One region of the Buttiauxella agrestis genome, then DNA from elsewhere that is predicted to be linked to it. Evidence: predicted binding sites of a transcription regulator. Region 1 holds the regulator's gene; each other region holds the start of a gene.
The links. The regulator CRP, encoded in region 1, controls carbon source genes, mostly activating them, when cyclic AMP is high. The targets are predictions, from matches to a motif close to ATGTGANNNNNNTCACAT.
Positions count from the first base shown of each region.

Region 1 (7,810 bases):
TTCCACGGCCGTTCGCTTTTTACCGTTTCCGTTGGCGGCCAGCCGAAGTATTCTGACGGCTTTGGCCCGAAGCCTGCCGATATTATTCATGTGCCGTTTAACGACTTGCATGCAGTGAAAGCGGTGATGGATGACCATACTTGTGCGGTCGTGGTCGAGCCGATTCAGGGCGAGGGCGGTGTAACGGCGGCAACCCCAGAATTCCTGCAAGGCTTGCGCGAGTTGTGCGATGAGCATAAAGCGTTGCTGGTATTCGATGAAGTGCAGTGCGGGATGGGGCGTATCGGCGAGTTGTTTGCGTACATGCATTACGGCGTGACGCCAGACATTCTGACCAGCGCGAAGGCACTCGGCGGTGGCTTCCCGGTCAGCGTCATGCTGACTACTCAGGAAATTGCTTCTGCGTTCCATGTTGGCACTCATGGTTCAACCTACGGCGGAAACCCGCTGGCATGTGCCGTTGCGGGTGCGGCGTTTGACATCATCAATACGCCTGAGGTTTTGAAAGGTGTTGCGACGAAGCGCCAGCAATTCGTTAAGCATTTGCAGCAAATCGACGAGCAATACGACGTGTTCAGCGACATTCGCGGCATGGGCCTATTGATTGGCGCTGAGTTGAAACCTCGCTACAAAGGCCGTGCTCGGGAGTTCCTGTATGCGGCGGCAGAAGCGGGCGTGATGGTCTTGAACGCGGGGCCAGACGTCATGCGTTTTGCCCCGGCGTTAATTGTTGAAGATGCTGATATCGAAGACGGTATGTCGCGCTTTGCCAAAGCGGTCGCAAAAGTCGTTAACGCTTAATCGCCCGTCAATTTGAGCGCCGTAAGCGGTTCAGCCAGATACCGTGATGTGGCCGCTGGCGCCATGCAACCGATGAAATGGTATGCATGGTGCTGAGGTGGCCCAACACCCGCTGTAAATGTTGCTCCATGGTACTTAGCGGCCCGCTCGGAAGCCCTTCAAGCGGGTCGAGAATATTCGCATCATTGGTTTCCCCTGGCCCATCATATTGAAGCCGCTGCTGGCATCGTTGCAGCGCAATTTCACACGATTGCAAATAACGCTGGGCGAGATCCGGCGTAAGCATGTTGTGCTCGCGGGCGAGCGTGGTCATCGCATTGATGTGTTCGACGATAAACTGGCTGTGCGTCACCCACAGTTTCATATCGGCAAGATAGTGCGAGTTAAATCCAGGTTCCTGCATCGCCTGGTTGAGCGAGTTGAATAAGGCATTGTGCGCCTGGTTGACCCTCATTCGCGAATACGCCAGCGGCGTGGGTTCCGGGTCACTGCTCAGAATCAGGCGAATCGCATCTTGATCGCGCTCCAGAGCATCGTGGGCGTTCTGGCGCAGCAAACCACTTTGCCACTGTGGCCACAGCCATACCATGCCACCAAAGGCAATCAGGCAGCCGAGCAACGTATCTATTAAGCGCGGGACGATGTACTGCTCGGCGCTGAGGGTGATCAGTTGCAGGGTGTAAACCGCCGTGACGGTAAAGCCAATTGTCGCCCAGCCGTAACTCTTACGAATGAACAAATAGCTGACCAGCGTAATGACCAACATCGCGGCCAGCGCGATATCTTGCGGAAAGTGGAAGTGCAGTGCGATGCCCGCTATCGCCAAACCTGCAATCGTGCCTGCCGACCGGTGAAGAATTCTCACCCGGGTCGCGCCATAGCCGTTTTGCGTCACAAACATTACCGTCATCAAAATCCAGTAAGGTTTGGGCAGATGTAAAAACCCCCCCAAAATACTGGCGATGGTCAGCATTACACCTAATCTGGCGGCGTTACGCAGCGCGGCGGATTTCAAAGACAAATAGCTTTTCAGTGCTGCCCAAAGTGGCAAACGACGCTGCCGGTCTTCCATCAAATCACGGATATATAACGGGCGCTGGGTGCGTAAAACACGGCCAATCCGACTGAAGTGGTAATGACAAAATTGCCCAACCGGGTTATCCGGATTTTGACGTGCGATTTTCTCGAGGGCATCAATCTGTTTATCCATCGTGAAACGCTGTGGGAACCGATGATAAAGAATGTCATCAGCCAGCACACGTAAACGCGCCGCAATGGTCTGCGCGTTCCAGCGAATCACGGCTTCAGCGTGGCTTTTCTCAACCAGTTTTTGCACTTCGGCAGGTTGGTGAAGGCTGACGGAAATGTGTTCTTGTAAATCCAGAGCGACCTGAAACGCACGTAACAAGCGTTTGTAGCCATTTTGCTGGTTCGCCGCCAGCATGTGCAATTGCTGGTAGCAGACCGTGATCAGGTCAACGGCTTTTTGCTGCCGCTCCAGGAGCGGAGGCAGCGCTTTTTCAGGATCGGTATGCTGCGTGAGCATCCCGTATTTGGCTTCGCAGTACTCTGCCAGTTGGCGATAGAGCAGGCTTAATGATTCACGCAGTGGCTGCTCGCGCCACATCCAGAACCAAAACCAGTTAAACACGCCGTACCAAATTGTACCGCTGACATACAGCAGCATGGGCTTCCAGATGGGCATATTCCCGGCCATGCTGAGTGTAAAGATGGCGGCAATGAGTGAGGCGGGAAGCAGACGAGCGTGCAGGGAGCTGATTTCGGCTGTGACGCCCAGCAATAGCGCCATCACGGCCAATATCACCGGCAACGGCACGGAGGTATAAAGCAACAAAAGCTGCATGATCAAACTGCTGACGGCAAACAGACTACCGCCGACGATCAGGCGTTTGAAGAAGCGTTTATGGGGGGTATCAAGCCCTGCAATGTTGCAGCAGGCAGGGACTAAAGAGAAAAGCAGGCCGGACTGGAGATTGCCAAAGAGCAAACCTACTGCCACCGGAAGGCACAGCACCAGCGTTTGCCGCAGTGCGTAGTTAACTTCAGGATGGTAGATAAGCCGACGCCACATAAGTCTTATTTAATCCCTTTTTACCGCAGGGGTTAGATTTTAGAGACAAAAAAGGCGTGTTATGAAGCAACACGCCATTTTTGAGACGGAGATTAACGAGTGCCGTAAACGACGATCGTTTTACCGTGAGCAGAGATCAGATTTTGATCTTCCAGCATTTTCAAGATACGACCAACGGTTTCGCGAGAGCAACCCACGATCTGACCGATTTCCTGACGGGTAATTTTAATCTGCATACCGTCCGGGTGGGTCATTGCATCAGGCTGTTTAGCCAGGTTCAGCAGTGTCTGCGCGATACGACCAGTCACATCAAGGAATGCCAGGTTACCGACTTTCTCAGATGTCACTTGCAGACGGCGAGCCATCTGGGAAGACAGGCGCATCAAAATGTCTGGATTGACCTGAATGAGCTGGCGGAATTTTTTATATGAAATTTCAGCCACTTCGCAGGCACTTTTAGCACGAACCCAGGCACTACGTTCCTGACCTTCTTCGAACAGCCCTAACTCGCCAATGAAATCGCCCTGATTCAGATAGGAGAGGATCATTTCCTTGCCCTCTTCATCTTTGATCAGAACAGCCACAGAACCCTTGACGATGTAATACAGCGTCTCAGCCTTTTCACCCTGGTGAATCAGTGTGCTCTTCGATGGATACTTATGAATGTGGCAATGGGACAAGAACCATTCGAGAGTCGGGTCTGTTTGCGGTTTGCCAAGCACCATGCGCGGTTATCCTCTGTTTTATAACTGGCTACCAACGACAGGACGCTAAACATCCTGTCTGGCGTTGCAAGTATTAGAATATTCCCCACCTTGGGGAGATGGCATGCAAGTCATTCTTGCTGCCTGTAATTAGTGATGTCCTCTGCATACATGCATAACGTCAATGTATCGATGTAGCATCTGGATTGTTTTAGCATAGCTTTTGACAAGTGTCTCCTATTGTCTCGTTTCAGCTTGACGCAGGTCGCCTTCCATTGCCAGATTTGCTGAATCTGCGTACTCTGAAAGACAATTTTTTCAACGGGAGAAGTAACATGCAAGCACGAGTGAAGTGGGTTGAAGGGTTAACCTTCCTTGGGGAGTCCGCTTCTGGACACCAGATTCTGATGGACGGTAATTCTGGCGATAAAGCACCCAGTCCGATGGAAATGGTTCTGATGTCCGCTGGTGGTTGTAGCGCAATCGACGTGGTTTCTATTTTGCAAAAAGGCCGCTACAACGTGACGGATTGTGAAGTGAAACTGACCTCTGAGCGCCGCGAAGAAGCCCCGCGTCTGTTCACACATATCAATCTGCATTTCATCGTGACAGGCAAAGAGTTGAAAGATAATGCGGTTTCACGCGCTGTAGACTTGTCTGCTGAGAAGTACTGCTCTGTTGCGTTGATGCTGGAAAAAGCCGTAAACATCACCCATAGCTACGAAGTGATTGAAGGCTAGAGTGAAGTAAAAGGGCGGTGTTTAGCCGCCCTAATTATTGATATTCCGACCTTCCGCCAGGCGCTTAACTAACGGCGTCATGATCAACTCCATTGCCAGTCCCATCTTGCCGCCCGGCACCACCAATGTATTGATGTGGGAAATAAATGAGCCTTGCAGCATGGCGAGCAAATACGGGAAATCGATATCATCCAGACCGCGAAAATGAATCACGACAAAGCTTTCATCTAAAGATGGAATACCGCGTGCGGCAAACGGGTTAGAGGTATCTACCGTCGGTACACGCTGGAAGTTGATATGCGTGCGGGAAAATTGCGGTGTGATGTAATTGATGTAATCGTCCATCGAACGCACGACGGAATCCATTACCGCTTCACGGGAATGACCGCGCTCGCTGGTGTCGCGCACCAGTTTTTGAATCCACTCCAGGTTGACAATCGGTACTACGCCAACCAGTAAATCGACGGCATTGGCGACGTCGTGCTGCGGGGTAACGACACCGCCATGCAAGCCTTCATAAAACAAAACATCAGTCGGTTCTGGTAACGGTTGCCATGGAGTAAACGTGCCGGGAATCTGATTCCAGGGTACGGCTTCGTCATAGGTATGAAGATATTTACGTGATTTACCTTGCCCGGTTTTGCCGTATTCAATAAACGTTTGTTCAAGTAAGCCGAAGTCGTTGGCTTCCGGCCCGAAGTAGCTGATATGGCGGCCAAGGTCACGCGCTTTACGAATCGCCATATCCATTTCAGGACGGGTGAAACGATGGAAACTGTCGCCTTCAACTTCAGCTGCACGTAGGTTTAATTGCTGGAAGATTTTACGAAAGGCGATGCTGGTGGTGGTCGTTCCCGCGCCGCTGGAACCTGTTACGGCAATAACCGGATGTTTGGCTGACATAAGGCAACAACTCCATGGGTAGTAGCAAGTTTGGTTGGGTGAAGGCAGTTGTATTATGCAGTATAGGCAGGCTTAGCCGCGAAATTGCCCGCGAGCCATGATATTCACCGTTTCATGAAGTTCTGACCATACCAGTACCGCTTCACCACTTTGCAGTTGGCGCTTAACATCAGCCACCTTTTGCTCAAGTGAGCGCTCTTGTTCACCATAATCTGTGCCTTCGCGTAATACAAAGGATTCAATCAGATTATCAAGCGTTTCGGGAGGCAGGTCTTGCCAGGGAATCATCATATTACTGGTCCAAAAATTGAGACAGCCATTGCGGGATGCGTTGCTCAAGCCACATTTCAGGGCGGCGTAACGTGCCCCCCACAAACCCAACATGCCCACCGTAGCGCGTAAGTTGGTATTCGATATTAGCAGGCAATATGGCTTTATCCGGGATCACATGATGATCCATAAACGGGTCATCTTTGGCGTGGATGATGAGCGTCCGGGTTTTGATTTGTGGCAGTAATGGCATCGCGCTGCATTGACGGTAGTAGTCGATAGCATCAGCAAAGCCGTGAATCTTTGACGTAATCAAATCATCAAACTCGCGCAGACGGCGCATTCCTTTAAGCTGACGCATATCAACAGGGAGAGTCCCCGGATAGCTTCTGAGCTTACGTGCGGCATTTTTCTTCAGCAGATTCAAAAGATAGTGCTGATAAACGCGGGAGAAGCCTTTTTCGATATGCGCGCTGCAATGTTCCAGCATCAGAGGTGCTGACACTATGACACCGGCCTGTAGCGTGCAGTCAGCACCTTGTTTAGCCATTAAACAAGCGAGCATATTCCCGCCGAGGGAAAACCCCACTGCCGCCGTCGGCACTTTGCCATAACGGGTACTGAGCCAGTCCAGGAAGTAGCTACCGTCTTCAGTTTCGCCCGAGTGGTAAATGCGCTTCATGCGATTTGGCACACCGCTACATCCACGGAAATGCATGACTACGCCCAGCCAGCCTTGCTTGCTGGCGGCCTCAATTAAGCCGTGAGCGTATGGGCTGTGCAGGCTGCCTTCGAGACCATGAAAAACAACTAACCGTGGTTTATGCAATGCCTGGCGTGGGTCTTCGCTCCAGGCAAGATCGACAAAATCCCCATCCGGCATGTCCAGACGTTGCCAATGAGGTTTGAAATTGAGGCGACGGCGAATCAAACGCGGAAGCATGGTTTGCAGGTGCGGATTACTGACACCCTTCAACGGACGAAATTGATCATCTTCTTCGTGATTAAAATTCAATACTGCGGGACTTGTCGTAGCCATATCACACTGTTAGTTTCATTTAGTTTGCTAATTAACTTTACCGGGTGTGGAGCACCCATTTCATGGAAACGCTTTTCTTCTCAATGCTTGGTTTTCTTTGGGTCGCGGCTATTACACCCGGCCCGAACAATATGTTACTGACTTCTTCCGGCGCCAATTACGGCTTTATGCGCACCATTCCGTTGATGATTGGCATCATGCTTGGGATGCAATGCATCCTGTTGCTGGTGGCCTTTGGCGTCGGTAGCTTAATCCTTTTGTATCCTGCTTTGCACCTTATCCTGAAGATTGCCGGGAGTGCTTACCTATTATGGCTGGCATGGAAAATCGGCACCGCGACCTATGAAAAACTGGAAACGGATGCGGCGCCTCCGGCTCCTATTCCATTCTGGCAGGGCGGTTTACTACAGGTTATCAACCCTAAAGCCTGGTTGATGGCACTGGGTGCAGTGGCAAGTTTTAGCCTTGCCGGTGCTCAGTACCTGCATTCCGTGGCGTTAATCAGTATCGGAATTGCGCTGGTTAACATTGTTGCAGGTATTATCTGGATTGCGTTTGGCAGCATGATCGGCAAACTGTTGCGCAGTCGCCGCTCCTGGACAATTTTCAATGTCTTTATGGGATTGCTGACCGCAGCATGTGCCCTGTTGATTTGGCATTAAGTTCGCGGGCCTCATCCTTACTTTTCGAGAAGGGTGAGGCCAAACGGTTACTCGGCCTGCATCATCTGCTCTAACTGGTCGTGCGCGTCCAGCCATTCCATCTCGCACTCTTCCAGTGCTGACTTCACTTTCACCTGAGTTTGCAGACATTCAGTCATTTCTGCTTTACGACTTTGGTCGTAAATAGCGCTGTCAGCCAGTTTTTCTTCCACTTGCGCAAGCTGGGCATTCAGCTTTTCCATCTGCTTTTCAAGCGTGGTGATTTGCTTGCGCAGCGGCTGAGTTTGCGTGCGCAATTCTGCTTCACGGCGTTTTTGATCTTTACGGGACTGTGCGCTGTTGGCGTTATCTTTTGCAGAATCGAGCGGCTGGTTTTCCTGCTTTTGCAGATCGACAAGCCACTGCTGATAATCTTCCAGATCGCCATCAAAGGCTTCGACTTTGCCGTCGTGGACCAGATACAAATCATCAGTAGTTGAACGCAATAAGTGACGGTCGTGCGAAACCACTACCAGCGCGCCTTCAAAATCAATCAACGCTTCGGTCAGTGCCTGACGCATGTCGAGATCAAGGTGGTTGGTGGGTTCATCAAGCAGCAG
Region 1 is NZ_UIGI01000001.1:380,868-388,677, forward strand. Features, by position in the region: gene argD (bifunctional acetylornithine/succinyldiaminopimelate transaminase) at 1-801, shown strand, start outside; gene DY231_RS01785 (YccS/YhfK family putative transporter) at 809-2,893, opposite strand; gene crp (cAMP-activated global transcriptional regulator CRP) at 2,986-3,618, opposite strand; gene DY231_RS01800 (OsmC family protein) at 3,933-4,337, shown strand; gene DY231_RS01805 (phosphoribulokinase) at 4,368-5,240, opposite strand; gene DY231_RS01810 (YheU family protein) at 5,313-5,531, opposite strand; gene DY231_RS01815 (hydrolase) at 5,533-6,549, opposite strand; gene DY231_RS01820 (LysE family translocator) at 6,612-7,211, shown strand; gene DY231_RS01825 (ABC transporter ATP-binding protein) at 7,259-7,810, opposite strand, start outside.

Region 2 (7,810 bases), 4.6 Mb from region 1:
AATGTCTGTCTGGTCAATTTGGGTTTGGCGTAGAACGCGACGCCGTATTTGGCTTTTTGTCTCTGATTTTCTGGCTGTTAATCTTAGTCGTCTCGGTTAAGTATCTGACCTTTGTTATGCGTGCGGATAACGCTGGCGAAGGGGGTATTTTGACGCTGATGTCTTTGGCTGGGCGTCATACCTCGGCGAAAATGACTTCTGTGCTGGTGATCATGGGATTGATCGGCGGCAGCTTCTTCTATGGCGAGGTGGTCATTACTCCGGCAATATCGGTTATGTCGGCCATCGAAGGGCTTGAGATAGCCGCCCCGCAACTCGATGCCTATATTGTCCCGCTGTCGATAGTGGTCCTGACGCTGCTGTTTATGATTCAAAAACACGGCACGGGTATGGTGGGCAAGCTGTTCGCTCCCGTCATGATGCTTTGGTTCCTGGTGCTGGCAGTGTTGGGTGCACGCAGTATTATGGCCAACCCGGAAGTGCTTCAGGCGCTGAATCCTGCGTGGGCTGTGCATTTCTTCCTGGAATATAAAACCGTTTCATTCTTCGCACTCGGCGCGGTCGTTCTTTCTATTACGGGTGTTGAAGCGCTGTATGCCGATATGGGCCACTTCGGTAAATTGCCTATTCGTATTGCATGGTTTTCCGTCGTGCTGCCGTCTCTGGTGCTGAATTATTTCGGCCAGGGCGCACTGCTGCTTAAAACCCCGGAAGCGATTAAGAACCCATTCTTCTTACTGGCTCCAGACTGGGCGCTGATCCCGCTGATGATTCTGGCAACACTTGCCACGGTTATCGCCTCTCAGGCCGTGATTTCCGGTGTGTTCTCGTTGACTCGCCAGGCAGTTCGCCTGGGTTATCTGTCGCCAATGCGCATCATCCATACCTCGGAAATGGAGTCAGGGCAGATATATGTGCCAGCAATTAACTGGCTCCTCTATATCTCTGTGGTGATTGTGATTGTGAGCTTTGAGCATTCCAGTAACCTGGCGGCGGCGTACGGTATCGCGGTAACGGGTACGATGGTCCTGACGTCCATTCTTTGCTGTACGGTCGCGACCAAAAACTGGCACTGGAACAAAGTTGCTGTGCTGCTGATGGGCTTTGCATTCTTGTGCATCGACATTCCGCTGTTCTCTGCGAACGTTGTGAAAATCTTCTCCGGCGGTTGGTTGCCGCTTTGCCTGGCGCTGGTGATGTTTATCATTATGACGACCTGGAAAAGCGAGCGTTTCCGCCTGCTGCGTCGTATGCATGAGCACGGAAATTCACTGGAAGCGATGATTGCCTCCCTGGAAAAATCACCGCCAGTACGTGTTCCGGGCACCGCTGTTTATATGTCCCGTGCGCTGAACGTGATTCCTTTTGCAATGCTTCACAACCTTAAGCACAACAAAGTTTTGCATGAGCGGGTAGTGCTGCTTACGCTGCGAACCGAAGATGCGCCGTATGTTCATAATGTACGTCGTGTTTCTATCGAACAGCTTTCGCCAACCTTCTGGCGCGTGGTCGCAAGCTACGGCTGGCGTGAAACGCCAAACGTGGAAGAGGTGTTCCACCGCTGTGGCCTGGAAGGGTTGAGTTGCCGAATGATGGAGACATCGTTCTTTATGTCGCATGAATCACTGATCATCGGTAAACGCCCTTGGTATCTGCGACTGCGCGGCAAACTGTTCCTCGCACTGCAACGCAATGCCTTGCGCGCTCCTGACCAATTCGAAATCCCACCAAACCGGGTTATTGAGTTAGGAACCCAGGTCGAGATTTAATCCCAACGCCTCTTCAATCGAAGGGGCTTTTTTTTGTCTTTTTGATTGTGCGCGCTCTCATTTCTCCCTTTTTGAAACAGAACAGCGAAACGTTTCGATGATGATCACATTTTCGTCACGCACTGGTTGTTTTCCCATCACTACATTTCCTACACTTTACCTCAGCGAAACGTTTCGCTAGTGGAGTAAGAAAATGAAGAAAGGCACTGTTCTCAACGCTGATATCTCGTCTGTTATTTCTCGTCTTGGCCACACCGACACGCTGGTGATTGCCGATGCCGGGTTGCCCATTCCACGCAATACACCGCGTATTGATTTGGCACTGACTCACGGCGTACCGGGTTTTATGCAGGTCGTTGAAGTCGTAACACAAGAGATGCAGGTTGAAGCTGCCGTCTTAGCTTCGGAAATTAAACAACATAATCCCCAACTCCACGAAACGTTGCTCAGTTACATCGAGCAACTGCAACAACACCAGGGAAACACCATTTCTATTCGTTACATCAGTCATGAGCAGTTCAAGCAACACACCGCTGAAAGCCAGGCGGTTATTCGCAGCGGGGAGTGTTCCCCGTATGCGAATATCATTCTCTGTGCTGGCGTAACTTTCTGAGGCCGGCATGGAACCGTTACTGCAATTAAAAGGGATCGATAAATCGTTCCCAGGTGTAAAAGCCCTTTCTGGGGCGGCGTTGAATGTATACGCCGGGCGCGTGATGGCGCTGGTGGGTGAAAACGGCGCAGGCAAATCCACCATGATGAAAGTGCTGACTGGCATTTATCAGCGTGATGCGGGTTCGCTGTTGTGGCTTGGCAAAGAAACCACGTTCAATGGCCCGAAATCCTCCCAGGAAGCGGGTATCGGTATTATTCACCAGGAACTCAATCTGATTCCGCAACTCAGCATTGCGGAAAACATCTTCCTTGGCCGTGAGTTCGTTAACCGTTTCGGCAAAATCGACTGGAAAACGATGTATGCCGAAGCAGACAAATTGCTGGCGAAACTGAACCTGCGCTTTAACAGCCAAAAGCTGGTGGGTGATTTGTCGATCGGCGATCAGCAAATGGTCGAAATCGCCAAGGTTCTGAGCTTTGAGTCGAAAGTCATTGTGATGGACGAGCCAACCGATGCTTTGACCGATACCGAAACCGACTCTTTATTCCGCGTGATCCGCGAGCTGAAAGCTCAAGGGCGTGGCATCGTTTATATCTCGCACCGTATGAAAGAAATCTTCGAGATTTGCGACGACGTGACCGTGTTCCGCGATGGGCAGTTTATCGCCGAGCGTGAAGTGGTGACGCTGACCGAAGATACGCTTATCGAAATGATGGTCGGGCGCAAACTTGAAGAACAATATCCTCGTCTGGATAAGCAACCCGGCGAAATCCTGCTGCGCGTCGATAACCTTTCCGGACCTGGCGTGCATGATGTGAGTTTCACGTTGCGCAAAGGCGAGATCCTCGGCGTTGCCGGTTTGATGGGCGCCGGGCGCACCGAATTAATGAAAGTGCTGTATGGCGCACTGCCGCGCACTGGTGGCTATGTGGCACTCGATGGTCGCGAAGTGGTGACGCGTTCGCCGCAAGATGGTCTGGCAAACGGCATTGTTTATATCTCTGAAGACCGTAAACGTGACGGGCTGGTGCTCGGCATGTCAGTAAAAGAGAACATGTCGCTGACCGCGCTGCGCTATTTCAGCCATAACGTCGGCAGCCTGAAGCATAAAGATGAACAGCAAGCGGTTCAGGACTTTATCCGTTTGTTTAACGTGAAAACCCCGTCGATGGAACAGCCGATTGGCCTGCTATCAGGGGGAAATCAGCAAAAAGTGGCGATTGCCCGTGGCCTGATGACGCGTCCGAAAGTGTTGATCCTTGATGAGCCAACGCGCGGCGTTGACGTTGGGGCGAAAAAAGAAATTTATCAATTAATCAATCAGTTCAAAGCAGATGGGTTAAGCATCATTCTCGTTTCGTCAGAAATGCCGGAAGTCCTCGGTATGAGCGACCGAATTATGGTGATGCATGAAGGGCATCCTGGTGGGGAATTTACCCGTGAAGAAGCGACCCAGGAAATATTGATGGCGGCGGCCGTCGGCAAGTTAAATCGCGTGAATCAGGAGTCTGTAAAATGAGTACCCAGTCTATTCCGACCCGTCGCTGGTTCACCAAAGCGTGGCTGTTAGAGCAAAAATCACTGATCGCACTGCTGGTGTTGATCGCAGTTGTATCGAGCCTTAGCCCGAACTTTTTCACCGTCAATAACCTCTTCAATATCCTGCAACAAACCTCTGTGAACGCCATTATGGCGGTCGGGATGACGCTGGTTATTCTGACTTCGGGAATCGACCTGTCCGTCGGTTCTTTACTGGCGCTAACCGGAGCGGTAGCAGCCTCGATTGTTGGCTTAGAAGTGAATGCGCTGGTGGCAGTTGCCGGAGCGCTGGCACTTGGGGCGGCAATCGGTGCTGTGACTGGCGTGATTGTCGCGAAAGGGCGAGTGCAGGCATTTATCGCAACACTGGTGATGATGCTCCTTCTGCGCGGCGTGACTATGGTTTACACCAACGGCAGCCCGGTCAACACGGGTTTCTCCGATAACGCCGATGTGTTTGGCTGGTTTGGTATTGGCCGTCCGCTGGGAATTCCTACTCCAGTGTGGATTATGGGTGTGGTCTTCCTGGCTGCGTGGTACATGCTGCACCACACACGTCTGGGTCGTTATATCTATGCGCTGGGCGGTAACGAAGCGGCGACGCGTCTGTCTGGTATTAGCGTTAACAAAGTTAAAATTATCGTTTACTCACTTTGCGGTCTGCTGGCGTCTTTGGCCGGGATCATTGAGGTGGCACGTCTTTCCTCTGCGCAACCGACGGCAGGTACAGGCTATGAGCTGGATGCCATCGCTGCGGTAGTGCTTGGCGGCACCAGCCTTGCGGGCGGTAAAGGGCGGATTGTTGGTACGCTGATCGGTGCGCTGATCTTAGGCTTCCTGAATAACGGACTGAATTTATTAGGTGTTTCTTCTTATTACCAGATGATCGTCAAAGCAGTGGTTATTTTACTGGCGGTGCTGGTGGACAATAAAAAGCAGTAACAATCATAACCCTACAGGACATCCGACTATGAATATGAAAAAGCTGGCTACTCTGGTTTCTGCTGTTGCACTGAGTGCCACCGTAAGTGCAAACGCGATGGCCAAAGACACCATCGCGCTGGTTGTTTCCACGCTGAATAACCCGTTCTTCGTTTCCCTGAAAGACGGCGCGCAGAAAGAAGCCGACAAACTGGGCTACAACCTGATTGTTCTGGATTCGCAAAACAACCCGGCGAAGGAGCTGGCGAACGTGCAGGATCTGACAGTTCGTGGCACCAAGCTGATGCTTATCAACCCAACTGATTCCGATGCTGTCGGCAATGCGGTGAAAATGGCGAACCAGGCTAAAATCCCTGTAATTACGCTCGACCGTATGGCAAACCAGGGCACCGTAGTGAGCCACATCGCTTCTGATAACGTTGCCGGTGGTAAAATGGCGGGTGACTTCATCGCTAAGAAACTCGGTGAAGGCGCGAAAGTTATCGAACTGCAAGGTATCGCCGGTGCATCTGCTGCGCGTGAACGTGGTGAAGGCTTTAAACAAGCGACTGCTGCACACAAATTTACCGTTCTGGCGAGCCAGCCTGCTGACTTCGACCGTACTAAAGGCCTGAACGTAATGCAGAACCTGCTGACAGCCCATCCAGACGTGCAGGCGGTATTTGCTCAGAATGACGAGATGGCGCTGGGCGCTCTGCGTGCACTGCAAACTGCCGGTAAATCTGACGTTCTGGTGGTTGGTTTTGACGGCACTGCTGACGGCGTAAAAGCAGTTGAAAGCGGTAAGTTGGGCGCGACGGTTGCCCAGATGGCCGATCAGATTGGCGTTATCGGTGTTGAAACTGCTGACAAAGTTCTGAAAGGCGAGAAAGTCGACTCTAAAATCCCGGTTGACCTGAAGCTGGTTACTAAATAAGACAACAATAGAAAAGCAGGGCACCGCGCCACTCGAGAACAGGGGTGGCGCAATTAACTGGACTGATAAAAAATGAAAACTAAAGGCAAGCTCGTTGTCCTGGGCAGCATTAACGCTGACCATATCCTTAACCTCGAACATTTTCCGACGCCGGGTGAAACCGTTACCGGGCAAGAATATCAGGTCGCGTTCGGTGGAAAAGGGGCCAACCAGGCAGTTGCTGCCGGGCGCAGCGGTGCGGATATTGCCTTTATCGCCTGTGTGGGTGACGACGACACCGGCCGCCGCGTTTGCACACAATTGGCAAGTGATAACATCGATACTTCCCCGATTAGCACGATTAAAGATGCAGCAACGGGTGTTGCGCTGATCTTCGTGAATAGTGCGGGTGAAAACGTGATTGGTATTCACTCCGGAGCTAACGGGGCATTAACGCCAACGCTTGTGGAAGAACAGAATCAGAAAATTGCACAGGCATCCGCACTTTTAATGCAGCTCGAGTCACCGCTGGAAAGTGTGCTGGCAGCAGCAAAAATTGCCCATCAGAATCAAACTAAAGTCGTGCTTAACCCTGCACCGGCCTGTGAATTATCTGACGAGCTGCTCGCGCTGGTGGATATGATCACGCCAAACGAAACCGAAGCGGAAAAACTGACAGGTGTGCGCGTCGAAAATGATGATGACGCGGCGGTTGCAGCTCAGGCGCTGCATGCGAAAGGTATTGAAACCGTCATTATTACACTCGGCAGCCGTGGCGTTTGGCTGAGTGAAAACGGTAAAGGCCAGCGTGTTCCGGGCTTTAAGGTGAAAGCTGTAGATACCATCGCTGCGGGCGATACCTTTAATGGCGCGTTGGTAACTGCATTGCTGGAAGATAAGCCGTTGAACGAAGCGATTCGTTTTGCTCATGCCGCCGCCGCAATTGCCGTAACCCGTAAAGGTGCACAGCCTTCGGTGCCGTGGCGTCACGAAATCGACGAGTTTTTGCAATAGCAAGGATAATCATGGCCACCATGAAAGACGTCGCGAAGATGGCAGGGGTTTCGACTTCAACCGTTTCGCACGTCATTAACAATGACCGTTTCGTGAGTGATGCCATTCGCGCAAAGGTTGATGCGGCAATCAAGACTCTTAACTATGCGCCCTCGGCACTGGCGCGTAGTCTCAAGCTTAACCAAACCCACACTATTGGCATGTTAATCACCGCCAGTAGTAACCCGTTTTATTCTGAACTGGTGCGTGGCGTTGAACGTAGTTGTTTTGAGCGCGGTTATAGCCTGGTGTTGTGTAATACCGAAGGCGATGAGCAGCGAATGAATCGCAACCTGGAAACGCTGCTGCAAAAGCGCGTCGATGGTCTTCTTCTTTTATGTACCGAAACTCATCTCCCTTCGCCCGCGATTATGAGCCGCTATCCTTCTATTCCTACGGTGATGATGGACTGGTCTCCTTTTGAGGGCGAAAGTGACGTCATTCAGGACAACTCTTTACTGGGCGGCGACACGGCAACGCAACACCTCATTGATAATGGTTATACCCGGATCGCTTGTATTACTGGCCCGCAAGATAAAACGCCAGCGCGCTTACGCCTTGAAGGCTATCGCAACGCGATGAACCGCGCAGGGCTTACAATTCATGAAGGTTATGAAATCATCGGTGACTTTGAGTTTCAGGGCGGTTTTACTGCGATGAATTCACTGCTTGCGCTGGAACAGCCTCCCCACGCCGTATTTACTGGCAACGATGCGATGGCCGTTGGCGCTTATCATGCGCTGTATCAGGCGGGTTTGAAGGTTCCGCAAGATATGGCGGTGGTGGGTTACGATGATATCGAACTGGCGCGATATATGACGCCACCGTTAACGACTATTCATCAGCCTAAAGATGAGCTGGGTGAGTTGGCCGTTGATGTATTGATACATCGAATGGCGCAACCCACCCTGGAACAGCAGCGTCTCTTTTTGACGCCTGAGCTGGTGGAGCGCGGTTCCGTTTAACGCTTGATCATATTGCGCCCGTCTTTAGGGC
Region 2 is NZ_UIGI01000001.1:4,934,991-4,942,800, reverse strand. Features, by position in the region: gene kup (low affinity potassium transporter Kup) at 1-1,769, shown strand, start outside; gene rbsD (D-ribose pyranase) at 1,963-2,382, shown strand; gene rbsA (ribose ABC transporter ATP-binding protein RbsA) at 2,390-3,904, shown strand; gene rbsC (ribose ABC transporter permease) at 3,901-4,866, shown strand; gene rbsB (ribose ABC transporter substrate-binding protein RbsB) at 4,895-5,782, shown strand; gene rbsK (ribokinase) at 5,855-6,775, shown strand; gene rbsR (ribose operon transcriptional repressor RbsR) at 6,787-7,779, shown strand; gene mdtD (multidrug transporter subunit MdtD) at 7,776-7,810, opposite strand, start outside.
Region 2: the regulator CRP is predicted to act here: its motif matches at 1,862-1,879, upstream of rbsD (D-ribose pyranase).

Region 3 (7,810 bases), 150 kb from region 1:
GTCAGGGTTGTCATTAGTCGCGAGGATGCGATAAAGGTCGGGTTAAACGGAGCAAGTGCAATCACCTGCTACCAAAGATTATTAAGGATATTATTTTGCTAACTCCGATTGTCCGTAAATTTCAATACGGTCAGCATACGGTCACAATAGAGACCGGTATGATGGCTCGCCAGGCTACCGCAGCAGTAATGGTAAGCATGGACGACACAGCTGTATTCGTGACCGTAGTCGGTCAGAAAAAAGCGAAAGCAGGTCAAGACTTCTTCCCACTGACTGTTAACTACCAGGAGCGTACTTACGCTGCTGGTCGTATCCCAGGCAGCTTCTTCCGTCGTGAAGGCCGTCCAAGCGAAGGCGAAACACTGATTGCGCGTCTTATTGACCGCCCAGTGCGTCCGCTGTTCCCGGAAGGCTTCGTGAACGAAGTTCAGGTTATCGCCACTGTTGTTTCTGTGAACCCACAAGTTCACCCGGACATCGTTGCAATGATCGGTGCTTCTGCTGCTCTGAGCCTGTCTGGTATTCCATTCAATGGTCCAATTGGTTCTGCTCGCGTGGGCTACATCAATGACCAGTACGTGCTGAACCCAACGGCTGACGAACTGAAAACCAGTAAGCTGGATCTGGTTGTTGCCGGTACCGAAGGTGCTGTGCTGATGGTTGAATCCGAAGCTGAACTGCTGAGCGAAGACCAGATGCTGGGCGCGGTAGTATTTGGCCACGAACAACAGCAAGTTGTTATCCAGAACATCAACTCTCTGGTTGCTGAAGCTGGCAAACCACGTTGGGACTGGCAGCCAGAAGCTGTTAATGAAGCGCTGAATGCGCGCGTTGCTGCACTTGCTGAATCCCGTCTGAGCGATGCTTACCGCATTACTGATAAACAAGAGCGCTATGCTCAAGTCGACATCATCAAATCTGACGTTATCGCTGCACTGTCAGCTGAAGACGATTCAATTGATGCTGGCGAAGTCAGCGACATTCTGCACGCTATCGAGAAAAATGTTGTTCGTAGCCGTATTCTGGCTGGTGAACTGCGTATCGATGGCCGCGAAAAAGACATGATCCGTGGTCTGGATGTGCGTACTGGCGTTCTGCCACGTACTCACGGTTCTGCACTGTTCACCCGTGGTGAAACTCAGGCGCTGGTTACAGCAACTCTGGGTACTGCTCGTGATGCACAGAACCTGGATGAGTTGATGGGCGAACGTACCGACAACTTCCTGTTCCACTACAACTTCCCTCCGTACTCTGTAGGCGAAACCGGCATGGTCGGTTCACCGAAGCGTCGTGAGATTGGTCATGGTCGTCTGGCTAAGCGTGGCGTACTGGCTGTTATGCCAGAAGCTGACCGCTTCCCATATACCGTACGTGTAGTGTCTGAAATCACTGAATCTAACGGTTCTTCTTCTATGGCTTCCGTATGTGGTGCTTCTCTGGCACTGATGGATGCAGGCGTGCCAATCAAAGCCGCTGTAGCCGGTATTGCGATGGGTCTGGTCAAAGAAGGCGAAAACTTTGTTGTTCTGTCTGACATTCTGGGTGACGAAGATCACTTGGGCGACATGGACTTTAAAGTTGCTGGTAGCCGTGAAGGTATCTCTGCACTGCAGATGGATATCAAAATTGAAGGTATCACCCGCGAAATCATGCAGGTGGCTCTGAACCAGGCTAAAGGTGCGCGTCTGCATATCCTTGGCGTGATGGAACAAGCTATTAATGCACCACGTGGTGACATCTCTGAGTTCGCTCCACGTATTCACACTATCAAAATCAACCCAGACAAGATCAAAGACGTGATCGGTAAGGGTGGTTCTGTGATTCGTGCGCTGACCGAAGAAACCGGTACTACCATTGAAATCGAAGATGACGGCACAGTTAAGATTGCTGCGACCGACGGCGACAAAGCGAAATTCGCAATTCGTCGTATCGAAGAGATCACTGCGGAAATCGAAGTGGGCCGTATCTACCAGGGTAAAGTTACTCGTATCGTAGATTTCGGCGCATTCGTTGCGATTGGCGGTGGCAAAGAAGGTCTGGTGCACATTTCCCAAATCGCTGACAAGCGTGTAGAGAAAGTGACTGACTACCTGCAAATGGGTCAAGAAGTTCCAGTTAAAGTACTGGAAGTTGATCGCCAGGGCCGTGTACGTCTGAGCATCAAAGAAGCAACTGAGCAGTCTCCAGCAGAAAGCGCGGCACCTGCTGCACCAGAAGCTGAGTAAGCGATACCGATTAAGCTCCCCGTGGCAACATGGGGAGCTGTTTATTACGGGGCAGGGAGTCTCGTTTTAGGGCCGGCGGACAGGACGTCATCCAATTGTTGTCTTCGGGAGTGGGAAATGAAGCCTTTTTTGCGCTGGTGTTTCGTTGCGACAGCTCTCACGCTGGCAGGATGCAGCAACTCTGCCTGGCGTAAAAGCGAAGTCCTGGCGGTGCCTTTGCAGCCGACTTTGCAGCAAGAAGTCATTCTTGCACGCATGGAACAGATACTTGCCAGTAGGGCTTTAACCGATGATGAACGCGCACAGCTTTTATATGAGCGCGGAGTGTTGTATGATAGCCTCGGCTTGCGGGCTCTGGCGCGAAATGATTTTTCACAAGCGTTGGCAATCCGCCCCGATATGCCTGAAGTATTCAATTACTTAGGTATATATTTAACGCAGGCAGGCAATTTTGATGCTGCCTATGAAGCGTTTGATTCTGTACTTGAGCTTGATCCAACTTACAACTACGCGCATTTAAATCGCGGTATCGCCCTCTACTACGGTGGTCGTTATCGTTTAGCGCAAGATGATCTGCTAGCGTTTTATCAAGACGATCCCAATGATCCTTTCCGTAGTCTGTGGCTCTACATTGCTGAAAGCAATTTAGATGCAAAGCAGGCTAAGGTGGCGTTACAACAACGCCTCGATAAATCGGATAAAGAGCAATGGGGATGGAACATTGTCGAGTTCTACCTGGGGAACATTAACGAAAAAACGTTAATGGAACGCCTCGAGGCGGACGCAACGGATAACACCTCGCTCGCTGAGCATCTCAGTGAAACCAACTTCTATTTAGGTAAGTACTACCTAAGTCTGGGGGAAAAGGACAGCGCCACGGCACTGTTCAAGTTAGCGGTCGCTAACAACGTACACAACTACGTTGAGCATCGTTATGCATTGTTGGAATTAGCGCTCTTGGGCCAGGAGCAAGATGACCTGGCAGAATCGGACCAGCAATAGCTGACGAACATCGATCAGCCCATAAACTTTTTAATTAAAGTCATCACCTTAACGGGTGAGGGCGTTTTTGTTCGTTAATCAACCAAATTTGAGCCGGTTCACACTTTTCAATGAAAATTGCAGGTCAATTTCACGATGAGTTATGTAGACTGGCCGCCATCTACGAGGCACGTGTACTACATGACTGATATCATCGAGACTACTACTATCGAAACTACTTTTACCGACCTGGGTCTTAACGACTCCATCCTTAAAGCCCTGAACGATCTGGGTTACGAAAAACCATCTCCAATCCAGGCAGAGTGCATCCCACAACTGCTGGCTGGCCGCGATGTACTGGGTATGGCCCAGACAGGTAGCGGCAAAACTGCAGCGTTCTCTTTACCGCTGCTGCACAACCTTGATCCAGAGCTGAAAGCACCACAAATCCTGGTGCTGGCACCGACCCGCGAACTGGCGGTTCAGGTTGCTGAAGCCATGACGGATTTCTCTAAACATATGCACGGCGTAAACGTTGTAGCCCTTTACGGTGGCCAGCGTTATGACGTGCAGCTGCGCGCCCTGCGTCAGGGACCACAAATTGTTGTTGGTACCCCAGGTCGTCTGCTTGACCACTTAAAACGCGGTACGCTGAATCTGTCCAGCCTGAAAGGTCTGGTACTGGACGAAGCTGATGAAATGTTGCGTATGGGCTTCATCGAAGACGTTGAAACCATCATGGCTCAGATCCCAGAAGGTCATCAGACCGCTCTGTTCTCTGCAACTATGCCAGAAGCGATTCGTCGTATTACCCGTCGTTTCATGAAAGATCCGCAGGAAGTACGCATTCAATCTAGCGTTACTACTCGCCCGGACATCAGCCAGAGCTACTGGACTGTGCACGGTATGCGTAAGAACGAAGCATTGGTTCGTTTCCTTGAGTCTGAAGATTTTGATGCGGCGATCATTTTCGTACGTACCAAAAACGCAACTCTGGAAGTGGCAGAAGCGCTGGAACAAAGCGGCTATAACAGTGCTGCACTGAACGGCGATATGAACCAGGCGCTGCGTGAGCAAACTCTGGAGCGTCTGAAAGACGGTCGTCTGGACATCCTGATTGCAACCGACGTTGCAGCTCGTGGTCTGGACGTTGAGCGTATCAGCCTGGTTGTTAACTACGACATCCCGATGGACTCTGAGTCTTACGTTCACCGTATCGGCCGTACTGGTCGTGCAGGTCGTGCTGGCCGTGCTCTGCTGTTCGTTGAGAACCGTGAGCGCCGTCTGCTGCGTAACATCGAACGCACCATGAAGCTGACTATTCCTGAAGTTGAACTGCCAAACCGTGATCTGCTGAGTGAGCGTCGTCTGGCTAAGTTTGCAGCTAAAGTTCAGCAGCAACTGGAAAGCAGCGATCTGGATCTGTACCGTGGTCTGCTGGCGAAAATCCAACCTTCTGCTGAATCAGAAGAAGCGCTGGATATGGAAACACTGGCTGCAGCACTGCTGAAAATGGCACAGGGCGAACGTCCTCTGATCCTGCCACCAGATGCACCAATGCGTCCACGTCGTGAATTCCGTGAGCGTGATGAGCGTTTCGAGCGTTCAGACCGTGCTCCACGTGGTGACCGTGGCGATCGTGCTCCGCGTGGTGACCGTCCAGAGCGTTCAGCTTCAGATCGTCCACAGCGTGATGGCGATGCACCACGTCGTGAACGTCGTGACGTTGGCGATATGGAACTGTACCGTATCGAAGTTGGCCGTGATGATGGTGTTGAAGTTCGTCACATCGTTGGCGCTATCGCTAACGAAGGCGATATCAGCAGCCGTTACATTGGTAACATCAAGCTGTTTGGTACTCACTCTACTATCGAACTGCCAAAAGGTATGCCGGGCGAAATCCTGCAGCACTTTACCCGTACTCGTATTCTGAACAAACCAATGAATATGCAGTTGATGGGTGATGCACAACCTCGTACTGATCGTGGCGGCGAACGTCGTGGCGGCGGTGCTGGTGCAGGTGCTGGCCGTAGCTTCGGTGGTGGTGAGCGTCGTGAAGGCGGCCGCGGTCCACGTCGTGACGGTCCAGGCGCTGGCGCACCACGTAGCTTCAGCGGCGAACGTCGTGAAGGCGGTCGTGGCCCACGTCGTGAAGATGGCGGTGCAGCACCAGCTCGTCGTCGTCCTACCGAAGCTTAATTGACAGAACTTTGTGCCTGCTGTTAATCAGCAGGCAGTGATAAAAATCCTGGTTATTGCAACCGGGATTTTTTTTATCCAAATTGTACTCATGTACTGGTACAATGTCGCGCAGCAAACCTGTCGCTTCGACAGTCGTTCATTGTTTCAGGAATTCGTATGGCAACCTTATCTACCACTCACGCATCGCCGTCTATTTTCGGCGGAGTCATGATTATTGGCGGCACAATTATTGGTGCCGGGATGTTTTCTCTGCCAGTGGTTATGTCTGGTGCGTGGTTTTTCTGGTCATTAGCCGCGCTGCTGGTGACGTGGTTTTGTATGCTGCACTCTGGTTTGATGATTCTCGAAGCCAATCTTAATTATCGAGTCGGCTCGAGTTTCGATACCGTGACTAAAGACTTATTGGGCAAAGGCTGGAATCTGATTAACGGCCTGTCCATTGCGTTTGTGCTGTATATCCTGACCTATGCCTATATTTCGGCGAGCGGTTCAGTTATCCATCACACGCTTGGCAAAATGTCTGTTGATTTCCCCGCAAGATTTGCCGGGTTGATCTTTGCCCTCGTGGTGGCGTTTATTGTCTGGATGAGCACGCGCGCTGTTAGCCGCATGACCACTATCGTGCTCGGTGCAAAAATACTCACTTTCTTTATGACGTTTGGCGGTTTGATGTGGCACGTCGAACCGGCAACATTGCTGGATAGCAAAGCGATTAATCCGAGCTATTTGCCGTATCTCTTTATGACACTGCCATTTTGTCTCGCCTCATTTGGCTATCACGGTAACGTACCCAGCCTGATGAAGTATTATGGCAAAGATCCGCAAACCATTAAGCGCTGCCTGATTTGGGGAACGCTGATGGCGCTGGGGCTGTATGTCATTTGGTTGATTGGCAGTATGGGTAATATTCCGCGCAGTGACTTCATCGCCATTGCGGACAAAGGCGGCAACATCGATGTGCTGGTAGGGGCGTTGAGCGGTGTGTTGAATAGCCGCGCGCTGGACTTGCTGCTGATCGTGTTCTCTAACTTTGCCGTTGCGAGTTCCTTCCTGGGCGTGACGTTAGGATTATTCGATTACCTTGCTGATTTATTTAAGTTCGACGACTCACCGGTGGGGCGCCTGAAAACCGCGTTGGTGACTTTTATTCCGCCAATGTTAGGCGGTGTTATCTGGCCTGATGGTTTTATCTACGCAATTGGTTTTGCCGGGCTGGCGGCGACTATCTGGGCGGCAATTGTTCCCGCGCTGTTGGCAAAAGCCTCACGTAAAAAGTTTGGCAGCCCAATTTATCGGGTGTGGGGCGGCAATAAAATGATTGTGCTGATTCTGATCTTTGGCGTGACCAACGCAGCAATTCATATCCTTTCAAGCTTCGATCTATTACCGGTTTATCATTAAATTTGTCGCCCCTCCGTTGAGGGGCGACATCATTAACTCGTCAAACTTTCATGCACATCCATCGCCAAATCAAATGAATGTAGTCGGGCTTCGGTATCAAAAATTTGCCCGTTCACCATGATTTCATCGGCCTGGGTTTCCCGCAGCAGTGAAATCAGCCCGTGGCGCACCTTCGCTGTATCGCCGACCAGCGACATGCTCAACGCTTGCTGAACGCCATACTTCTCTGCGGGACTCCAGAAGTTATCCATATTTTCAATCGGTGGCGGTAGTTGGCCAGTCTCACCGCGACGGAGTTTAACGAAAGCCTGCTGCATAGAGGTAAACAGGAATTCGGCATCACGGTTGCTGTCGGCGGCGACGATATTTATACACACCATCGCGTACGGTTTTTCCAGACGTGCAGACGGTTTGAATTGAGCGCGGTAAAGTTGCAGCGCCTGGAACAACATATCTGGAGCAAAGTGTGAAGCAAAGGCAAACGGCAACCCAAGTTGCGCGGCCAGCTGCGCGCTATACAAGCTGGAACCTAACAGCCAGACGGGGATTTTCGCGTTGTAACCAGGAACCGGGCGCACTACCGGGTTAGGATCGGTTGCGTCAAACCACGAAACCAGCTCACTGACATCGCGCGGGAAATTGTCGATATCGCCGCTCATATGACGGCGCAACGCCATCATTGTGCGCTGGTCACTTCCCGGTGCGCGGCCCAGGCCCAAATCGATACGGCCCGGATAGAGCGTTTCCAGCGTGCCAAACTGCTCGGCAATCACTAACGGCGAATGGTTTGGCAACATCACGCCGCCTGAGCCCAGGCGCAAAGTCTCGGTATTCGCCGCAAGATAGCCAATCAGCACGGATGTCGCCGCACTGGCGATACCGGTCATATTGTGGTGTTCAGCCAGCCAATAGCGATGGTAGCCGCGCTTTTCGGCAAGGCGAGCTAAATCCAGAGAACGATGGAACGCATCACGAGGCTGGGAGCCTTGTGGAATCGGGGC
Region 3 is NZ_UIGI01000001.1:526,680-534,489, forward strand. Features, by position in the region: gene pnp (polyribonucleotide nucleotidyltransferase) at 96-2,225, shown strand; gene nlpI (lipoprotein NlpI) at 2,343-3,227, shown strand; gene yrbN (protein YrbN) at 3,338-3,415, shown strand; gene DY231_RS02670 (DEAD/DEAH family ATP-dependent RNA helicase) at 3,408-5,405, shown strand; gene mtr (tryptophan permease) at 5,565-6,809, shown strand; gene DY231_RS02680 (luciferase-like monooxygenase) at 6,842-7,810, opposite strand, start outside.
Region 3: the regulator CRP is predicted to act here: its motif matches at 3,314-3,331, upstream of yrbN (protein YrbN).

Region 4 (7,810 bases), 1.1 Mb from region 1:
TAGTGGGGAAATGCAGCAATTCGCTGACGCGATAAATATCGGTGAAATAAAGCGTCGGGCTGACGTGAGATTCCGGAATTAAATGGCCGAGCTGATTAATGATAATTGCGCAAAATAGCATCACAATTCCCATGATCACCATGCGACGACGACCGATTGCGGACTCTTTGCGCCAATACCAGAAAAACAACGAACCCATGGCTAAGAGTGAAATACCATCAAACACCCGGTTATTGGTTATTGCCACCAGTTCCAGAAAGGCGCGGCTTTTAACCAGTGCCTGGTTGAAAAAATGGAAGATCCCGGAATCAAGCACGAACCATGAACCATGGCCCGCAGGCAGATACCAACTAAAAAATAATGCTAATCCCAGGGCGTTAAGCACCAGGATCAGGGGGAGTCGAATATTATTCATGCAAAACCACAAAATCTTTTAACAAAGGTGAAAGGGTAGACTTACAAACTTAAACGTAGCTTCAACAACGAGTTTTGTAACGCGTTCCAGTCCACTTCACCGCTATGAATCAACTCTATACGGCTATCTGGCGGAGCAACGTTCTGCGTCTCGATATGAAAATCCTGTCCCTGGCGATTAATGCGCACTAAACCTTCAGCGATGCGCAGGACTCCTTTCACGCGTTCAACGGGAGCAAGTCTAGCCCATTCCAGAATACCCACTGTGTCAAAAAGTGTGTCTGCATCAAAAATCCAGCCGCAGCCTGTATAGCCCTGGCCGCTATTAATGCTGCGTCTCCAGCGTTGATGCTCAGGTAAACTGAGGGCGGCAAGCCCACGTGCCGCAGCATGGCTATGGTTGTGTTCCGGGCTGGATGGCAGCTCGCGCAGGTTCAACCGTGGTTTATCGAGCAGGCTAATATCGATGTTGCCGTTCTGTGCATTGATAACTTCACGTTCACCACCTTCACGTTGTAGCCATTCGCTCAGGGCGCTCCGGCTCTCTTCGCTTGCGTGGTCTTCTTTATTAGCAATGATGATATCGGCGGCGGCGAGCTGGTCGCGGAAGTTGTCATTATTTACTGCGCGTTCGTCCAGCAACTGGCGTGCGTCCAGCAAACACAGCGTCGCGTTGAGTTCAATCCACGGTTGGTAAACTTCGGCGGTGAGCATGTCGAGAATTTGTTTCGGATGACCGAGGCCGGTGGGTTCGATCAGCAGGCGGTCAGGTTTGCCCTGGCGCAGCAAAGTATTCAGGCCGACCTGCATCGGCAGCCCGTTCACACAACACATGCAACCGCCGGGGATTTCTTTCAGTAATGCGCCGCTGTCGGCTAACAACGCGCCGTCGATGCCGACTTCACCAAATTCGTTGACCAGCACCGCCCATTTTTCATGTTCAGGTTTATTGGCCAGCAAATGCAAAATGGTGGTGGTTTTTCCGCTACCGAGGAACCCGGTAATTAAGTTGGTTTTAGTCACAGGTGCTCCGGACAGGTTAACTGAATTTTTAAGTTTCCCTATCCTGAACGACATTGACCAAAAATTGAAGCGTGAACGGTCTTCATGTCCTTATGAAGACATTTTGATGATATTAATCGACAAGTTTTGCTACCGCTGCGCGCGCGCCGGTGGCTGATAATTCATTCCAGGCGGAAGTGACGCGTGTTACAAATTCTTCATTCAATGGCAAGTCACTGCCAAAGATTTCGTGCAGGCTGAGTAGGGCGTTGACGCGTTCGTCATCGGTGCTGTTTTCGACCAGCGTTTTGATTTTCGCCGCCAGCGGGTCGCGAATATCAATCTCGTTCCCGGCATCATCGCTGCCACTGACATAGCGCATCCATCCGGCAATTCCCAGCGCCAGGCATGGCCACTCGTCATCCTGCTGTAAATGCCAGCGGACACTCTCCAGCATGCGTTGCGGCAGCTTCTGGCTGCCGTCCATCGCGATTTGCCAGGTGCGGTGTTTCAGCGCCGGGTTATCAAAGCGCTCAAGCAAGTTATGCGCATACTGCGGCAAACTCACGCCGGTGACACGTAACGTCGGTGCCTGCTCTTGCATCATTAAACGGTGTGCTGCCTGGCGGAAATTCGCGTCGGCCATGCAGTCATTAATATGCTGGTATCCCGCGAGGTAGCCAAGATAAGCCAGGAAGGAGTGGCTGCCGTTGAGCATACGAAGTTTCATTTGCTCCCACGGCATCACGTCTTCGACCATTTCTACGCCGACTTCTTCCCACGCCGGGCGGCCTGCCACAAAATTATCTTCAATCACCCACTGAATAAATGGCTCGCCAGAAATTGCGCATGGGTCTTCAACGCCTAATACATCAGTAATTTCTTGTAGCGACTCGGGCGTTGCCGCAGGCACGATTCTGTCGACCATGGTACTTGGGAAGGTCACATGTTCGCGGACCCAGTCGGCTAATTCCTGGCTGCGCGTTTCCGCCATACCAATGACTGCGTTACGCACCACATGGCCGTTATCAGGAATGTTGTCACAGGACAGCACGGTGAACGGACGCAGGCCACGTTCACGACGGCGATTCAGGGCTTCAACCAGAATACCCGGTGCGGAATGGGGCTCAGTCGGATTTTGCAAATCGTGAATAATGCGTTCGTTATTGCTATCAAGCTTTCCGGTTGCCGGGTCGATGCAATATCCCTTTTCAGTCACGGTAAGAGACACAATCGCGACCTGGGGTTCGCAGAATTTTTCAATAATCGCGTCCAGCCCATCAAGTTTTGCATTAAGGCACTCGTTAACCGCACCGACAATAATCGCCTGATTGCCGTCGCGACCCTTTTCCAGCACGGTATATAAATGATCCTGCGCCCGCAGCGCGCTCATTAACTTATCGCCGCTGAACAGGCTTATTTCGCAAATGCCCCAGTCACCGCCTAACTTATTGAGCACCCGGTCAGTCAACAACGCCTGGTGTGCGCGGTGAAACGCACCAAAACCAAAATGGACGATGCGGGTTTTTAAAGCCTGGCGGTCATAATTAGGCTGTTGAATGTCGGCAGGTAACGTGACTGAAGCAATTGTGTTCATAAAATGCAAATCCTGGTTAACCAATTAGTAACATGGCTCAGTCTAAAGTTATATGACAACAAATTAAATTGGTGTGCTGCCTTTATCCCTTTAATGTGAGCTGGATCAACCAATATCACCGCAAAATTTGACCGGATAGAAGAATCCGGTATGGTAGTCAGCAATACAGCATTCATGAATTGGTATGACAACTTAACTAAGGAACTGTCGATGGAACAAACATGGCGTTGGTACGGCCCAAAAGACCCGGTATCTCTGGATGATGTGCGTCAAGCGGGCGCGACCGGTGTCGTTACTGCTCTGCATCACATCCCAAATGGCGAAGTCTGGCCGGTTGCCGACATCAAAGAGCGTCAGGCTGTGCTGGCAGCGAAAGGGCTAACCTGGTCCGTGGTAGAAAGTATTCCGGTGCATGAAGAAATCAAAACGCATTCCGGTGACTACGATAAGCATATCGCCAACTACCAGCAGAGCATTCGTAACCTGGCTGAATGCGGCATCGACACCGTGTGCTACAACTTCATGCCGATTCTGGACTGGACGCGTACCGACCTGGAATACCAATTGCCAGACGGTTCAAAAGCCCTGCGTTTTGACCAGATTGCTTTTGCGGCGTTTGAGCTGCACATCCTCAAGCGCAAAGGTGCTGAAGCGGATTACAGCGAAGAAGAGCAGCGTCAGGCGCTGGACTACTTCAACAATATGTCCGATGCCGAAAAAGAAAAATTGACCCGCAATATCATTGCTGGTTTACCTGGTGCGGAAGAGGGTTACACCCTTGACCAATTCCGCGCACGCCTGGCGGAATACGACGGCATCAGCAAAGATCAATTACGTGAAAACATGGCGTACTTCCTGCGTGCGATTGTTGCCGTAGCCGAAGAAGTTGGCGTGCGTCTGGCGGTTCACCCGGATGATCCACCGCGTCCGATTCTGGGCCTGCCGCGTATCGTTTCAACCATTGAAGATATGCAGTGGCTGAAAGAAACCGTCGACAGCATTTATAACGGCTTCACCATGTGTACGGGTTCTTACGGCGTTCGCGCTGATAACGACCTGGTGCGGATGATTGAAACCTTCGGCGATCGCATTCACTTTACTCACCTGCGCGCAACGTGCCGTGAAGATAACCCGAAAACCTTCCATGAAGGCGCGCACCTGCAAGGTGATGTGAACATGGTTGCGGTAGTGAAAGCGATTTTGACTGAAGAACAGCGTCGTAAAAACGCCGGTGACGTGCGTCCGATCCCAATGCGTCCGGATCACGGTCATCAGATGCTTGACGATCTGCACAAGAAAACCAACCCAGGCTATTCAGCGATTGGCCGCCTGAAAGGTCTGGCTGAAGTACGTGGCGTGGAACTGGCTCTGAAACAGACGATGTTCCCGGATCTGCTGAAGTAAGCTGAACATTATTGATGTCAAAAACGCGCCTTCTGGCGCGTTTTTTTATGGCTGCAATTTAGACCTATTTATACAGACCCAGGTTACCCGTGAGCCTGGTGATTTTTTTCTTCGGTCCAATTAACCCGATTGCGACCAGTTCAATGTTATTGCTCAATACAGCAGAAATGCGTTCCCCATATTCATCATATGTCTTACATGACTGCGCCAGAGCGCTGAAGGGCATCGTATAAATCTCTTCGTCTGCTTCAGAAATGTTGAGCAGTTCCAGTATATAAGCTCCGGGTGCCAGCAGGATCGGCAAAGGGGCATAAATAACGCCAGGATAATTGACGGCATCTGCACTTTGCATGTCAGGACCGACCAGATTTTCCACCGTATGGCCGAAACTCATACCAATAACGCTGGCGGCGTTGATGGCAAGCCCAGGACTTAGGTCTTTATCAATAATAATTGTGCTTCGATGTTGGCTGGCGTCGAACTTCATATTTTATCCTCGCGGGGGAATCTGGAATGGCTCATGGAGTCGCTCTTTGTGGTCAATATAATGCAGGAAGCTCGCGGGAAAATGCTGTCTAAATAGCTTGAAAAATGCACGAAATAAGGCAGGATTAACCCATTAATTACCTAAAATTAAAAGGATCTGACCTAATGGCCTTAAGCACAACAGATGTAAAGATTCTGGCTCTCTTACAAAGCGATGCTCGCATGACGAACCAGTCTGTGGCCGATTCCATTGGGTTATCCGCTTCACCCTGCTGGCGAAAAATACGCAAGCTTGAAGAAGACGAAGTGATTCAGGGTTATCGTGCAGTAATTAACCGTCGCAAAATCGGCCTGGCAGTAATGGTGTTCGTTCGTGTAACCATAGACAGCCACAGTGAATCAGAAGCGAAGAAGTTTGAAGAGGAAGTCGCAGCACTTGAGGATGTGGTTGCGTGCTACAGCATCGGTGGCGATGCCGATTTCTTATTGCAGGTCGTGGCGCGCGATCTGGATTCTTACGCGGATTTTGCCATGTCAGTAGTCCGTCGTTTACCAGGGATTAAAGAAATGCAGAGTATGTTTGTGCTCAAGGAGATCAAACCGCTGGTTAGCTATCCGATTAAGAAATAGCAGAAATATGTTTGCCCAAAATAAAAACCCGCCGCAGCGGGTTTGATATCTGTCGGTTAAACCGCAAAATACTGATTAGTCTGCGCGACCCATAGAGCGCTTTTCAGCGATATGAATACGGATCTTCTCACCTGTCACCATATATTCTGGAACCTGAATCACCAGCCCAGTAGACATCGTTGCAGGCTTGGTGCGGGAGCTTGCTGACGCGCCTTTGATGCCAGGTGCCGTTTCAACAATTTCCAGGTCCACAGTCTGCGGCAGTTCAAGTGCGAGCAGTTGGCCATCCCAGGTCAGAACCTGCATGTCTGGCATGCCGCCTTCAGGGATGAATTGCAGCTCTTCTTCAATCTGATCTTTGGTGAAGATATACGGGGTGTAATCTTCTTTATCCATGAACACATATTCGTTGCCATCGATATAAGAGAAATCAACGTAACGACGGGTGAGGGTAATCGTGTCGACGATGTCATCGCCTTTGAAGCGCTCTTCAACTTTCTGTCCAGTGCGGACATCAGAAAAACGCATTTTATAAAGCGTTGCTGCGCCACGGGCGCTAGGTGCCTGGATATCGATATCTTTAACAATCAGCAGCTTGCCGTTGTAATTCAGTACCATACCCTTTTTGATTTCATTAGCTCTTGGCATCGAAGTTTCCTGTAAAAAATTGAGGAGCGAAAATATTGCGTCAAATTACTCGCGAGGCGCATTTCAGGCAAGCGGATTTAATGGATAAATCGACATAGTAAAGCTACGTCACTACTGCTACAGTCCTGGCTCTTGTCAGCCCACCGGAGCATTGATGATGGACTGCCGTCCCGATTGCGGCGCGTGTTGTACCGCGCCTTCTGTATCAAGCCCGATTCCGGGCATGCCCAATGGCAAACCTGCCAATACAATTTGCGTTCAGCTCGGCGCGGATATGCGCTGTAAAATCTTTACTTCGCCGTTGCGACCAAAGGTATGCGCCAGCCTGCAAGCGTCCCGCGAAATGTGCGGCACCACGCGCCAGCAGGCAATGGACTACCTGATTTATCTCGAAGCGGCGACCGCGCCTTAAATGTCCTTTATTCTCGCCATGCAATACGCAGTGATAGCTATCATGCCCAGCGCGATATAAAACACAGTGTGATAATTCCAGATCTCTGCCACCACACCTGCCATAGAGCCTGCGATAATCCAGCCGACACGCGTGGTATTAGTATAAAGCGTTGTTGCGGCACCGGCCTGGCCAGGCATTAAATCCTGAAAATAGAGCATGCCGATACCGGCCAGAATGCCGATGAAAATCGCATTCAGCAGTTGCAGGCCGAGCAGCATATATTCGTTGTGTATCGTCAGCAGCCCAATGTAAAACAGCAGGCCAGCGACGCCCGCAATACGCATCAGGAAACGTTTACCAAAGCGTTTGGCGTAATATCCGGCGATCAGCATGGTTGGGATTTCAAGCCCGGCTGCGGTTCCCATCATCACGCCCGCCAGTTTCTCCGGCAGATGTAATTCATTAATGATATAGAGCGGCATATTAATGATGTAGAGGCTGTTACAGCCCCACATCATGGTGCAGGCGACAAACAGCAGCAGGGCATCGCGACGGTTACGGCGTGGTGCTTCAAGTTTGGTGGTTTTCGCCATTCCTTCTTTACGCATCGACGGTAAAAGCAGCCGCACCATCACGCTGCACACCACAAACGCGAAAGCCGCACATAAATACATGGTGGTAAAGCCAAAACCGAGCGCCAGTGCGTAAGCGATAGGCGGGCCAATCACCCATGCCAGCGAAACCTGCGCACGCAAAATAGAGCTGAACATTACCGCTTCGCGACCCGTGTGATCGGCGTGTTCGCGCGCAAGGGCAAACATTTGTGGGTTGGCGGTCGAGCCAAAGCTACTCAGGAATACACCGACAAACAGCAACACGAAATAGTTGCGGTTCCAGGCAAACAGCACGCAGGCGAGAGCGCCCAATAAGCAGCAGACAAAAATCAGCGATTTGCGGTCGCCTTTGCGGTCAGAACGGCCAGCCAAAAACTGACTGACTAAAATACCGATGACGGCGCTACCGGTGAAAAAGAAACCGACCATCGCTGGACGGACATGCACTTCTTCAGTCAGAAACAAACTCAGAGTCGGGGTTTGTAATGCCCCCGCAATTCCGGTTAAAAAAGCTACAATCAAAAAGGCAGAAGAAGTGATATCAAGGGGCTTACGGGTTGCCGCTATGGGGGAGTTTTGCATTCTCTCGGAGTCGCTTATTAATGAACGCGCGGAGTTTAC
Region 4 is NZ_UIGI01000001.1:1,494,154-1,501,963, forward strand. Features, by position in the region: gene DY231_RS07105 (phosphatase PAP2 family protein) at 1-415, opposite strand, end outside; gene DY231_RS07110 (CobW family GTP-binding protein) at 457-1,437, opposite strand; gene DY231_RS07115 (mannitol dehydrogenase family protein) at 1,550-3,013, opposite strand; gene uxuA (mannonate dehydratase) at 3,224-4,417, shown strand; gene DY231_RS07125 (DUF2000 domain-containing protein) at 4,482-4,904, opposite strand; gene DY231_RS07130 (Lrp/AsnC family transcriptional regulator) at 5,069-5,533, shown strand; gene yeiP (elongation factor P-like protein YeiP) at 5,609-6,181, opposite strand; gene DY231_RS07140 (YkgJ family cysteine cluster protein) at 6,339-6,593, shown strand; gene setB (sugar efflux transporter SetB) at 6,590-7,771, opposite strand.
Region 4: the regulator CRP is predicted to act here: its motif matches at 3,107-3,124, upstream of DY231_RS07115 (mannitol dehydrogenase family protein).